One region of the Leptolyngbya sp. CALU 1928 genome, then DNA from elsewhere that is predicted to be linked to it. Evidence: riboswitches for the same ligand, from Rfam matches in the RefSeq annotation. Region 1 holds a riboswitch; each other region holds the start of a gene.
The links. A riboswitch is a leader RNA that binds a small molecule or an ion and turns the genes downstream of it on or off. The one in region 1 is predicted to bind cobalamin.
Positions count from the first base shown of each region.

Region 2: it holds a riboswitch for cobalamin, as region 1 does, so the genes downstream of both, AC1S5B_RS09805 (energy-coupling factor ABC transporter permease) here and cobG (precorrin-3B synthase) in region 1, are expected to answer to the same signal.
Region 3: it holds a riboswitch for cobalamin, as region 1 does, so the genes downstream of both, AC1S5B_RS24405 (fatty acid desaturase) here and cobG (precorrin-3B synthase) in region 1, are expected to answer to the same signal.
Region 4: it holds a riboswitch for cobalamin, as region 1 does, so the genes downstream of both, AC1S5B_RS19525 (CbtB domain-containing protein) here and cobG (precorrin-3B synthase) in region 1, are expected to answer to the same signal.

Region 1 covers NZ_JBXBCE010000001.1:2,242,011-2,245,217, reverse strand. Annotated here, with positions in the region: gene cobG (precorrin-3B synthase) at 1-1,309, opposite strand, end outside; adenosylcobalamin-variant (AdoCbl-variant) riboswitch at 1,367-1,525, opposite strand; gene cbiE (precorrin-6y C5,15-methyltransferase (decarboxylating) subunit CbiE) at 1,580-2,842, shown strand; gene AC1S5B_RS10400 (cobalt-precorrin-6A reductase) at 2,871-3,207, opposite strand, start outside.
Region 2 covers NZ_JBXBCE010000001.1:2,109,740-2,112,946, forward strand. Annotated here, with positions in the region: gene leuB (3-isopropylmalate dehydrogenase) at 22-1,113, opposite strand; cobalamin riboswitch at 1,242-1,448, shown strand; gene AC1S5B_RS09805 (energy-coupling factor ABC transporter permease) at 1,512-2,243, shown strand; gene AC1S5B_RS09810 (energy-coupling factor ABC transporter substrate-binding protein) at 2,236-2,532, shown strand; gene cobW (cobalamin biosynthesis protein CobW) at 2,568-3,207, shown strand, end outside.
Region 3 covers NZ_JBXBCE010000018.1:357,430-360,636, reverse strand. Annotated here, with positions in the region: gene AC1S5B_RS24410 (cobyrinic acid a,c-diamide synthase CobB) at 1-772, shown strand, start outside; cobalamin riboswitch at 978-1,186, shown strand; gene AC1S5B_RS24405 (fatty acid desaturase) at 1,567-2,742, shown strand; gene AC1S5B_RS24400 (methyltransferase domain-containing protein) at 2,796-3,207, shown strand, end outside.
Region 4 covers NZ_JBXBCE010000003.1:299,628-302,834, reverse strand. Annotated here, with positions in the region: gene AC1S5B_RS19540 (ZIP family metal transporter) at 58-378, opposite strand; gene AC1S5B_RS19535 (hypothetical protein) at 425-691, opposite strand; gene AC1S5B_RS19530 (hypothetical protein) at 649-957, opposite strand; adenosylcobalamin-variant (AdoCbl-variant) riboswitch at 1,236-1,333, shown strand; gene AC1S5B_RS19525 (CbtB domain-containing protein) at 1,369-1,554, shown strand; gene AC1S5B_RS19520 (hypothetical protein) at 1,655-2,809, shown strand; gene AC1S5B_RS19515 (efflux RND transporter periplasmic adaptor subunit) at 2,909-3,207, shown strand, end outside.

The DNA of each region.
Region 1 (3,207 bases):
CGATATAAACGTGATAGCCCTCCACGATCGCCCCCTCTTGCTCAAACGTTGTGCCCAATAGGGTAATTTCAGCCGGACTGGGCTGAGCGCAGGATTTTTTACAGCCTGTGAGATGAATATTGACAGGACACTCTAACGTGAACTGTTGGTTCAGATGAGTGATCAAGGCGATCGCGTGGGTCTGTGTCTCAGTTGCCGAAGCTGCACAGCCCGGTTTGCCAGCACAGGCCGCGATCGCAGGAGCAAGGCGATCGCTCGATAATCCAAGCGATGACAGAGTTTGCAAAACCTCGGCTTTATGTTCATTAGAAATATCAGGCAGAATCACCGTTTGCCAGGGAGTTAATCGCAGATCACCACATCCAAAGGTTTCAGACAATTGAACCAATCCCAAAAGTTGAGCAGCCGTCAATTGCCCTAATGGCAAGGTGATGCCAATGTAAGATAATCCCGTTTGGTACTGGGGATAAATGCCCAGATGCCCATAGGGTTTTGTAGTAAGCGGGGTTGGGCAATTTTCCACCGGATGGAGAGAACGCGGAAGATAGCTATTGACCCGCTGGAGATAGTGATCTATGCCCCAATCTTGCAGCAAGTGTTTCATGCGCGATTTTTTCTGGGATGCGGGAGCCTGATTCACATAGTCTAGATAAGCCGTTGAGATCGCTGCGACCACCGCTACACAGTCATCTGGCTCAATCAACACCTGGGTATGACACAATTCCTTGCCCGCGCCCAATGCCAATCGAAAATATACACCCGCTGATCGCTCGATTAAATCGTTTACTGGAGGATCAACCCAAACTGCCGATAGCTGGATTTCGTTGTAGCGATGCTCCCAGGGAATACTCGAACGAGTACCAATGCCAACGGCACCACCACCATCAATTCCCACGCTGAATTTGGCAGGCAATCCAGCCAAGTCTGGATGATTCTGAATGTAAGTATCCACTGCCTGTACCAACGGACGGGTATCGATTAGTTCCAGGGGGTCAATCCCGGCGGTAGGGCTAGCCATCACGTTACGCAGATGATCTACACTCGGGTTTTGAGCCGCCAAACCCAGATCTTGTAACGTTTGGAAATTTTCTGGAGTGGGTGGATGTGTGGAGCGAATTTGTAGGTTTGCTCGATTGGTCACTTGAATTGTTTCACTGCCGCACTGTTCAATCAATGTCGCGATCGCTCGTCCCTGTTGACCATTCAACCAGCCGCCGGGAGTACGGATACGAATTAGGTCGCTATCTTGAGCAGGAGTGTTGTAAAACAAACCTGGGCAAACAGCGGGTTGTACTAATTGATCTATCATTCATTTCCTTCTCTGTGCAACGCAGAGAATCGACAGTCCAGTGTTCCTAAGAACACGCTTTGAAGTGGCATTCTGACTCAGCCCATTTTGGATTTGAGATTTAGACGTTGAACTGGAATTGAATCACCATCCAATCTAAATCACTCATCTAAAACCGCCTTACAGTTGCGGCACAGTACCGGAATCGCACCGGGTTTTCCCACTATCAAGCCACAGCAGCATAGCATAGACGATGGAACCGACCTTTATTCCCCAAATCATTCTTAAAACATGGGCAGCGACGATTTTAGGCAAAAATGGCTCTCGATCGTGGGTATCGGTGAAGACGGACTGAACGGGTTAAACCAAGTGGGGCGATCGCTGTTCTCTCAAGCCACTGTGATAGTGGGGGGCGATCGCCATCTTGCCATGTTGCCCCCCGAAGACACCCGGGAACGCATCCTCTGGACTTCCCCGATTGAAGACTCTATCAATCAAATTATTCAGCGTCGCGGACAGGCAGTGTGTGTCTTAGCCAGCGGCGATCCGATGTGCTATGGCATTGGTGTGACCCTGACGCGTCGGATTGCAATCTCAGAGATGACGATCGTTCCGGCTCCCTCCGCTTTTAGTCTTGCCTGCGCCCGTTTGGGCTGGTCACTGACCGAGATCGAAACCCTCAGCCTGTGCGGTCGTGATCCTACTCTGTTGAATGCCCTACTCTACCCAGAGGCGCGAATCTTGATATTAAGCGCAGACAAATCGACTCCGGCAACCGTTGCCCAACTGTTGACCCAACAAGGATTTGGCAATAGTCAAATCACTGTCCTAGAACGCATGGGCGGCACCCAGGAACGCATCACCGAAGGCATCGCTTCCACTTGGTCTATCGCCGACCTCGCCGACCTCAACACGATCGCCATTCACGCTCATTTCTCCCATCCCTCCACTCTTTCTCCCCTCCACTCCTCTACCCTCCACTCCTCTACCCTCCTCCCCGGACTCCCCGACACCGCCTACCACCACGACGGACAACTTACCAAACGCGAAGTTCGCGCCATTACGCTCTCTGCCCTTGCGCCCTTACCCGGACAACTGCTCTGGGACGTGGGCGCAGGCTGTGGCTCGATCGCCATTGAGTGGCTAAGGAGCGATCGCCGCTATCGAGCGATCGCCATTGAACAGCATCCTACCCGCCTGCAATATATTGCCGATAATGCGATCGCCCTAGGAACGCCCAATCTCACCATCATTGCTGGAGCCGCCCCGATCGCCTTGAAAGGATTGCCAGAACCCGATGCAATTTTTATTGGCGGTGGCTTGACTACACCCGAATTATTTGAAACTTGTTGGCAAGCACTGCGTCTAGGAGGTCGCTTGGTTGCTAATGCCGTCACCGTTGAAAGCGAACAGATGCTATTCCAGTGGCAGCATGAATTAGGCGGCGAACTGAGCCGGATTGCGATTCAACGGGCAGAACCCGTGGGCAAATTTCTGGGGTGGAAGGCAATGGCTCCCATCACTCAATGGGTTGTAGTGAAAGAGTCAAGGTAAGCCGATGATTGGGGTAAAAACTCATCCATTATTTTGACACCTGATCTCTGAGCCAAGCGATCGCGCTTTTCACATCTACAACTTTTTCTCCAGTTGGAACGGCTGGGCGTTGCACCATTACCACTGGAATCCTTCGTTCTCGTGCGGCGATAATTTTGGCGTAAGTGGCATCTCCGCCGCTATTTTTGCTGACGATCGCCCCAATCTCATACTGCTGCAACAGCGATCGCTCATTTTCCAATGAAAAAGGGCCGCGATCGAGTAATAGTTTTCCCGGTGGCATCGGCGTACCTGGCGAAGGGGGATCGATCATTCGCATCAGAAACCAATTTTTCAGGGGGGCAAAAGCCGCGAGTTCTTGCCGA
Region 2 (3,207 bases), 130 kb from region 1:
ACAAATGGCAGAATGCAACCCTTACGGCAAGTCTGCTAATGCTCTAACTAAGGCTGCCCCCATTGCCTTGCAGCCCAGCAGGGTCATCCCTTCCGATATGATATCGCCCGTACGATAGCCCTGATCCAGCACCTTCATTACGGCTTGCTCAATGAGATCGGCTGCGGCAGGTTGATCTAGCCCATAGCGCAACATCATCGCCGCACTCAAGACTTGCGCCAAAGGATTTGCCTTATCTTGTCCGGCAATATCAGGGGCAGAGCCATGCACCGGTTCAAACAAACCTGGATTTGCAGCCCCCAAACTGGCAGACGGTAACATGCCGATGCTGCCCGTGAGCATGGCGGCTTCATCGGACAGAATATCGCCAAAGAGGTTGCCTGTAACGATGGTGTCGAACTGACGTGGATTGCGGACGAGTTGCATGGCGGCGTTGTCTACATACATATGAGACAGTTCTACATCGGGATAGTCGGCAGATAGGGCAGTGATGCGATCGCGCCAGAGTTGCGACACTTCCAGCACATTCGCCTTATCCACAGAACAAAGCCGCTTGTTGCGCTTCCGGGCTGCCTCAAACGCCACGCGCCCAATCCGGTCAATTTCCGACTCCGCATATGCCATGGTGTTTACGCCACGCTTTTCACCCGATTCCGTAGTAAACACGCCCTTGGGTTGTCCAAAGTAAATGCCACCCGTCAACTCCCGCACCACCATAATGTCTACGCCTTCCACCACTTCTCGCTTGAGGCTGGAAGCATCGATCAACTGGGGCAAAATTTTGGCAGGGCGCAGGTTGGCAAACAACCCCAGCGCTGATCGAATGCCGAGCAATCCAGTTTCAGGACGCAGATGTCGCGGCAATGTGTCGTATTTGGGGGCACCGATCGCCGCCAGCAACACCGCATCACTGGTTTTACAAGTTTCTACCGTGGCAATCGGCAGGGGTTCACCCGTCGCCTCTATAGCCGCCCCACCCAACAGCGCTTCCTCAAACTCAAAGCTCAGGTCTAGCTGGGTTCCCACCACCTGCATCACCTCCACGGCAACTGCCATAATTTCGGGACCAATGCCGTCACCAGGAAGTAGGGTAATGCGGTAGGGCTGAGTCATAGGGCGTTTGGATGGAAATATTTCACAGGCTATCCATCATAAGTCAAGACGGCATCCCAAACCAGCCGCCTCAACTTTAGATAAAAACTTTCTTGACGAAGATCTCCGAAATGCTGCTAATCCAGTAAGCTAAACGTTGACTGATCGGTTTCAACGGGAAACAGCCGTTGGAGGAAACAGGGAAAGCGCAGTGTAAATCTGCCACTGTCCCGCAACTGTAAAAGAAGGAATGAATTTTAAGTCTTGAATTTTGAGTCAGGCAATCCAACTCAAAACTAAGAACTCAAAACTCAAAACTCCTTAAGTCAGAACGCCTGCCGATAGTCACACTACACACCGTCTCATCTGCGAGGTACAGAGTGAAGGCATATCATCGAAAATGGGTCAGCCTGGGAAGCATGGCTGGCTTGACTTGTTATTTATTACTCGGCTCGGCAACTCCTGCCGCTGCCATGCATATTGCGGAGGGGTTTCTGCCCGTGCAGTGGGCGCTGTTTTGGTGGGCGGTGTCGCTGCCGTTTTTTGTGGTAGGGCTGCGATCGCTGACCCGTATTACCAAGGAATACCCTGAACTGAAGCTGCTGCTGGCGTTGGCAGGCGCATTCACCTTTGTCTTGTCGGCGCTCAAAATTCCATCGGTCACGGGCAGTTGTTCCCATCCCACAGGCACGGGCTTAGGTGCCATCCTATTCGGTCCGCTGATCATGACCGTGTTAGGGACGCTAGTGCTAATTTTTCAGGCTATTCTGCTGGCTCATGGTGGCGTGACGACCTTGGGCGCAAACGTTTTTTCGATGGCGATCGTCGGACCGCTAGTTGCCTTCGTTGTTTACAATCTGGTGATTAGAACTGGCAAGCAAAAACTAGCCGTTTTTCTCGCTGCAATGCTAGGAAATTTGCTCACCTATTTAACCACCGCTGTGCAATTAGCCTTGGCATTTCCGGCTGTTCAGGGCGGTTTTCTTGCCTCATTCGCTAAGTTTGTTGGCATCTTTGCCATCACCCAACTCCCCTTAGCCATCAGTGAAGGCTTACTGACAGTGCTGGTTTGGGGCTGGCTGCAAAAATATGGGCAACAGGAATTGCAAGCTCTCAACATCTTTGAAACAGGAGCCATCACTCATGAATAAATTGTCGAGTAGCTGGCTGCTGCTGTTGGGGGTAGTCATTTTGGCGCTAGGACCTCTTTTTGTGCTGCAAGGAAAAGAGTTTGGCGCAACCGATGGCAATAATACCGCCGCAATTCAGGAGATTCATCCAGACTACAAACCCTGGTTTAACCCTTTGATTAAAGATTCGGGTCCTGAAATTCAAACGTTTTTATTTGCAGCCCAGGCAGGAATTGGTGCCGGAATCGCGGGCTATGTTTTGGGCTTATACAAAGGGCGATCGCAAGCTCGTAAAAAAACTGATCCTTAGCTACAGCACTGCACATTTAATTTATAGAGAGTCTTATGGCTGCAAAAATTCCAGTAACCGTCATTACCGGATTTCTCGGTAGTGGCAAAACGACGCTAATCCGTCAGCAATTGCAAAACAATCAAGGTCGCCGCATCGCCGTATTGGTGAATGAGTTTGGCGAAATCGGCATTGATGGCGACTTGCTGCGATCGTGCCAAGTGTGTGATGAAGATGGCGAACCCAGTGCGACCAATATTGTGGAACTGAACAACGGTTGCCTGTGCTGCACCGTGCAAGAAGAGTTTTTGCCGACGATGCAAGAACTGTTGAAGCGGCGCGATCGCATCGACTGTATTTTGATTGAAACCTCTGGGTTAGCCTTGCCCAAGCCATTGATCCAAGCGTTTCGCTGGCAAGAAATTCGCACAGGCGCAACGGTGGATGCAGTGATCACGGTCGTGGATTGCGAAGCCGTGGCAACGGGCACCCTCGCCGCCGATCTGGGGGCATTAAACGAGCAGCGCCTAGCCGACCCTAATCTAGATCACGAAACTCCCTTAGAAGAACTGTTTGAAGATCAGCTTGCCTGCGCCGATTTGGTGCTGCTGACTAAGAGCGATCGCGTCGATCTGCAAACCCAGACCCAGGTGAGAAACCGCGTTCAGCAAGAATTGCGAACTGGCGTGAAAATCA
Region 3 (3,207 bases), on a different contig from region 1:
CATCGATCATCTTGCCCACCTCGGCGAAACCTGCTTCAACTGGGACATCCTCTCCCCTCGCCTTCAGGCTCCTTCTCCCTCTCCCCCTCCCCCTTTCCCCCTCTCCCCCTCATCCCGCCACCCCGACACCCCGACACCCCGCCTTGCCATTGCCCGCGATCGCGCCTTCAGCTTCTACTATGCCGACAACCTCGATCTGCTCCAAGCGGCTGGATTTGAACTGGTGGAATGGAGTCCGATTTGCGATCGCGTCCTCCCCGAAAACATCCACGGTTTCTACTTTGGCGGCGGTTTTCCAGAAGTATTTGCAGCGGCATTAAGCGACAATCAAACGATACGGCAAGCAGTGAAAACGGCGATCGTCGCCGGAATGCCCACTTATGCCGAGTGTGGGGGATTGATGTATTTGTGCGATCGCATCATTGATTTTGAATCGCAGGCATATTCTATGGTGGGAATCTTGCCAACAGACGCGCAAATGGGTAAGCGACTGACCTTGGGCTATCGACAGGCAACCGTACAGCGATCGACCGCCTTGATTGATGCCGGTGAAATCATTTGGGGACACGAATTCCATCGCTCCTACTTAACCGCCGAGCCAGAACAACCGATATTTGCAATGCAAAACTATGACGGCATGCTACATCAAACCGAAGGATGGCAACCGCTTCAAGTTCATGCATCCTATCTACATCTACATTTTGGCGGAAAGCCTAGGCTGATCCAGCGATTGTTGCACCAGTGTCAGCACTATCAAGCGGGGTTCAAGTAATCGACTCTAGTTCAACAATCCAATATCCACAAAGCGATCAACTCACTGAATCACTGTGTCTTGTTCCAGTGAGTTGATCGGATAACAATACACTTGATCAGTCGGTAGGATGGGCTTTCAACCAATAGCCCAATCTTAGAACTGGGTGCGTTTGATCAACTTTCAGCCCAACGAAGATGTCAAACCTCTATTCCTAAACTATGCTAATGTCTAAGATGATATCGGTTCTGATGGGGAGCAGCCATCAGACGCAAGGGGGAAAGTTCGGTGTGAATCCGGCACTGTCCCGCAACTGTAAAGGAAGCAATGAGTGATGAGCGTTAGATTTTGAGCCTGTTGATTTAACTCAAAACTGAGAACTCAAAACTCAAAACTTTCTCTAGTCAGAATGCCCGCCGATCGCGGTTAACGTTCACCCCTATCTGCGAGGTACAGATTGTGTCTAAAAGCTTTTTTCGGTTTCAATGGGCTGACAGCAAGTCGCATCACAGCAGCAAATAGCTTATGGCAACCCTAGCCGATTGCCTTTAACGGATGGCTGAAATTTGACGGCGTTTTAGCCATTGCAATTCTGATAGTGAACTCATAAATGAAAATCATGGTCTAACGGCTGATGTTCTCATGTCCATGTTCATGGGAGATCTAAGGAGAGCGATCGCCCTGTTTAGACCGATCGCGCATCAAACATCAAAGCTGTAGCAATCTAACTTGAAGTGATCGCACGTCCCTAAATAGGGATAGTCAATCAGCGATGCGGGTAATTCCTTGAGCTTATTCATAAGAGATTTATTTGAATGGAAATTACGGTTAAAAAGTCAGATTTTGTTTTAATTCCCTACGTAAAAAGCAATGATTTACTCGCAACTTATCAAATTCTTAATACAGTCGTCCCCTATTTTCTTTTATGGTTTTTAGCCGTTAAAGCCGCAGCTATTTCCGTTTTATTGCTGCCGCCCATTATGGTTTTGATCACACTTTTTTCAGTGCGATGTTTTTCTTTAATGCATGATTGCGGACACTATTCGCTTTTTCGTGCAAAACGGGCTAATCGGTTGGTCGGCTTTATCTTGGGTGTGATCAACGCAATCCCTCAATATCCTTGGTCAAGGGGACATGCCTATCATCATAAAACAAACGGCGATTGGGAGCGGTATCGTGGACCCTCTGCCTTGCTCTCAACTGAAGAATTCGCCAAACTGAGTCCATTGGCTCAGCGGCGGTATGAGTTCTTAAGACACCCATTGATGGTTTTTCCGGGTGGTTTTTTCTACCTGGCGATTAAGTCAAGACTGGCTCTAATCGTGGGAACTTATGATTTTCTCCGTCATGTATTGACTTGCTTGAAAAGCAACCCCGGCATGGGTTTCGCAAAAATTATCTCTTCTCACAAATCTAGAAGTTGGTATACAGCGGCTGAGTTTTGGGATTTGCTTTTCAATAACATTTGCGTAGTCAGCAGTTGGATTTTCTTCGGTTACCTACTGGGATTTGGGTTCTTTCTAAGCGTTTACTCAATCACGCTGACGGGCGCGGCGGCAATCTTTATCTGTGTCTTTTTTGTGCAGCACAACTTTGATGGCTCTTATGCCCACAAAACCGAAGACTGGGACTACTTACAGGGCGCGATCGCGGGCAGTAGCTATCTAGAGTTGCCAGCAGTGCTCAAATGGTTTGCCGCAGATATTGGATATCATAATATCCATCATCTTTCCGAAAGAATTCCTAACTACAATCTTGAGGCTTGCCATAATCAGAATAGACACTTACTCACTCAGGTAAAAAAGTTGCGAATAATCGATATTCCTGATTGTTTCAAATTTATCCTGTGGGATTCTGCCTCAAGTCGTTTAGTTTCGATCGCATCATTTCGTCAAACTGTCCAACCCATCGGAGATGCAGAACAAAGTATTCCAAACAAAATTGAGATAGCAAAAGCGATCGTCCAAAAGGTTGAGGTTTTATCTAAATGAACTTATTTGTTGCTGTACTTGGCCTTCTCCTCGCACTACTGATAGCAGGCATCGTGCTCTATCTCTTTACGGCTCGTCGCTATCAATCCTCTGACTCGGTTGCCAACTCTTACGATGAATGGACTGAAGATGGGATTCTGGAGTTCTATTGGGGTGATCATATTCACCTGGGTCACTACGGTTCGCCGCCGCAACGCAAGGATTTTCTAACGGCTAAATCTGACTTTGTACATGAAATGGTGAGCTGGGGCGGGTTAGCTCAGCTTCCCCCTGGCACTACTATTTTAGACGTGGGATGCGGGATTGGCGGCAGCAGCCGTATTTTAGCGCGAGACTATGGCTTTGCCGTCACCGCAATCACCATCAGCCCCCAGCAAGTGAAGCGAGCACAAGAACTGACACCAACCGAACTAGATGTGCAATTTCAAGTAGATGATGCGATGTCGCTGTCCTTCCCAGATGCCA
Region 4 (3,207 bases), on a different contig from region 1:
TTTCCTGATTATCTAATCAGGAATGCTTGGCGTTTTGTTGGAAAATTGATTGCGGTTTCAAGCACTGACAAGCAATGCGGTTGCATACATTACCGCCAGTCCTAAGCTAAATCCAGCCAAGCTGGCTTTGGACAACCACCAACCGCCTAGCTTATAAGCTGTACGGACTAAGTACGCACCGACCTCGACAATAACTTGTAGAATAGCTCCCGCACCAATTGCCAAAAATAAGACTGCCCAGATTGGCGAAAAAGCAAAGGCTCCCAGCCATGTGCCAACAACAGCAGGCAGACCTGCCAGGGCGGTTAGTCCAATCAGAGTCGTTAGTTTAGGGCGGGACTCAACAAGTGGCGCAGCAATGCCAATGCCCTCAGTCACGTTATGCAGGGTGAACCCAATAACCAGGAGTGAACCGAGTGCTGCCTCACCAACGGCAAAAGCAGCCCCGATCGCCCAATCCTTCTCCTAAGTTGGGAATTCCGATTCCCAGGGCTAAGTAAGTCGCCAGTTCAGTGCCCTCTGGAGGTTTGCGAATTCGCCTACCAATGGTAAAAACTGCCAGGAATGAAACGGCTGGGATTATCCAAACCAGAGTACTGCCTGAGAACGCAGAGGCAACATTTGCAGCTTTTTCAATTTCTCGCTCTTCTACCGTAATTTCATATTCCCGCAGGGTACGACCATCAGACAACTTTGAAACCTTACCTGTGCCCAATCGGTCAGCATGGTGTGGGGATTGAAGCCGTTGCGGACATGATTGACCGCTCCAATCGTCATATTGCCACCATAAACGATGGTTGGAGTGGTCTTCAGTTGATTGTGATTGCCATACGAGGTGTGTGCTGGCTGAGTGGAAGTTTGAGCAAATGCAGCCGTTGGCAACAGCTTATCGAGAAAGGTTTCTGCTCCTAAAAGTCCGGCTCCCAGTAGCGATCGCCGGATGAGATTAGGTTCCATACTCAAAATTTCCCGCCGAGAGAACGATGGGGAGGAATTAAGAGATGCCGTGGTAACTCCTGATAGACAAAATTTGCGATTAGAATGTCCACACTTTTTCATAATCCTTTCATAATTCACTTTGCTACGGCTGGTTTGTTCTAAAAAGGTGCGTTACAAAAGGAAACAATCATCAATAGCAAAAATGCAGTAGCTTTATGGGTATCCATGAATCGGTTCTGGTGGGGATCAGCCACCAGAGGTTTCAGGGTTTGAGCAGGCAGAGTCATCCTCTCGTCTTGTCGAACTCAAAACTGGGGAAAGTGCAGTGTAAATCTGCCCCTGTCCCGCAACTGTGATGAGACGTATGTCTCTCAGTCAGAACGCCCACCGATCGCGCCACTCTATCAACCCATCTGCGAGGCACAGATTATGGTCAGTCATTCATCTTTTTGGCAGCGTACTCAGCAAATAACGCTCTCCCTTCCCGTCCAGGCAGGTCTGTTGATCAGTCTTTGTATGCTCATTCTCTGGACGCTCTACTTTTCCACCTACCCACCAGCTCATAACGCCTTGCACGAAACACGCCACCAAACTCTTGCTGTGGCGTGTCATTAAGTCAAACAATTTAGACACATTCCATCACCACCGTTAATCGCTGTCAACGTTAGTTGATAGCTGGTTTGGATGTATCTGCTCCAAAGTTAATGAGGCATTTATGAGACAACTGAAATATGTGTGTTTGTTTCTCGCTGCTAGCGTTATCAGCGGGAGCATTTGGATATTGGCTGTAATCCCTGCCGGATCGCAGCCAGTAGTACAACTTGAGACGAATCCTCCCCTCAGCCAGGTGATTCCCGATTCGGAGCCAGTTCGTTTGAAATTGCGAGTCACCAACGCAGACCGCCAGCCATTACCGGATGCCAATGTTCAGGTGCGACTGTTTACCCCTCCAAAAACGCCCTGGCTGACCTCCGATTTTCCAATTGTTGAAGGTACGACCTTATTGGATCTGAGCGCAACTGCTTCTGCGGGAGAATTGCAGTTTGAGCAAGTGTTGCCCATTCGTGGCACTTATCGAATGGAAGTGAATATCACACCCAAAGTGACAGGAGCATTTGAGCCATTTGAGCAGCCTCTGACATTTGCAGTTTCAGAAAATCCAGTGAAGTATCGAAATTTTGCGATTCTAGCGGCTGTGCTACTGGTAGTGGGATTTGGTGGCGGATGGGTGCTTGGGGGCAATCAATCGGTGAGATCGGGAGAAATTGCGCCCCATCCGGTGCGGATGTTGTTAAGCGGAGGAATTATGGCAGCACTCATTGCTCTCTTATGGGTTAATGTCAGTGCAGAACTTTCGTCCAGTCATGCCGAACATGAAAGCGAAGATCGGGCGATCGCTCCATCTGTGCAGCAATCTCAGGGCATTGAAGCACAGTTATTAGGCGACATCCGGGCAACGGTCGGAAAAACAGCAACCCAAACCGTGCAGGTAAGGAATGTCAAAACGGGAAACCCGATCTCAGATGTCGCGTTGACGATTCAATCAAATGCGATCGAACATCATCAGCATATCTTTACTTACCGAGGTTCGCCTGATGCAATGGGTCAATTCACCTGGCAAGAGCAGTTTTTTGACGGTGCGCCCCATAATGTGATGGTTTATGTGGAGCCGTTGGTAGGCGCTCCGCGATCGTTTCAACCGTTTCAAATCGCTCATCAAATCGATGTTGAGGGAATCGAGCCACCCCTGCTCACACGCTTGATCAGTTTGTTGTACTTTACAGCCTTGTTTGTAGGGGGATTATTGGCTGGGCTATGGCTCAGTCGATGGCAATCTAGAAAGCAACGTCAGGTTTCATCTTCAATCTGAGAGTTAGAGCAAAAACTTTCACCGTACTTTCATTCCCATATGAAAGACTGAATGCTTAGTGTGATTTTTCTATTCTTAAGCGCACCATCATTCAGTACTATGCCTCAATCTTCTGCTCTCCCTGAAGCGAATGCACCGAAGCTGTTTTTGACGCAACGGACAAACCGTTTATCCCTAATCCGTCAACGGCTTGTTTCGAGCCTAGCTCTGAGCCTGTTGTTAGCATCCAATCCAACTGTTGTTTTAGCAGGGGGTGAGCATGGTGGCGCGGAATTTAGCAACAGTAGTGGCGGTCCAAAACCAGTCGAGTTAGATGCGAAGGCTGCCGCAGAAGTTGGCATTAAAGCCGAAACCGTCACCCAACGGCAACTTGCATTTGGGATTCCCACCACTGGGCA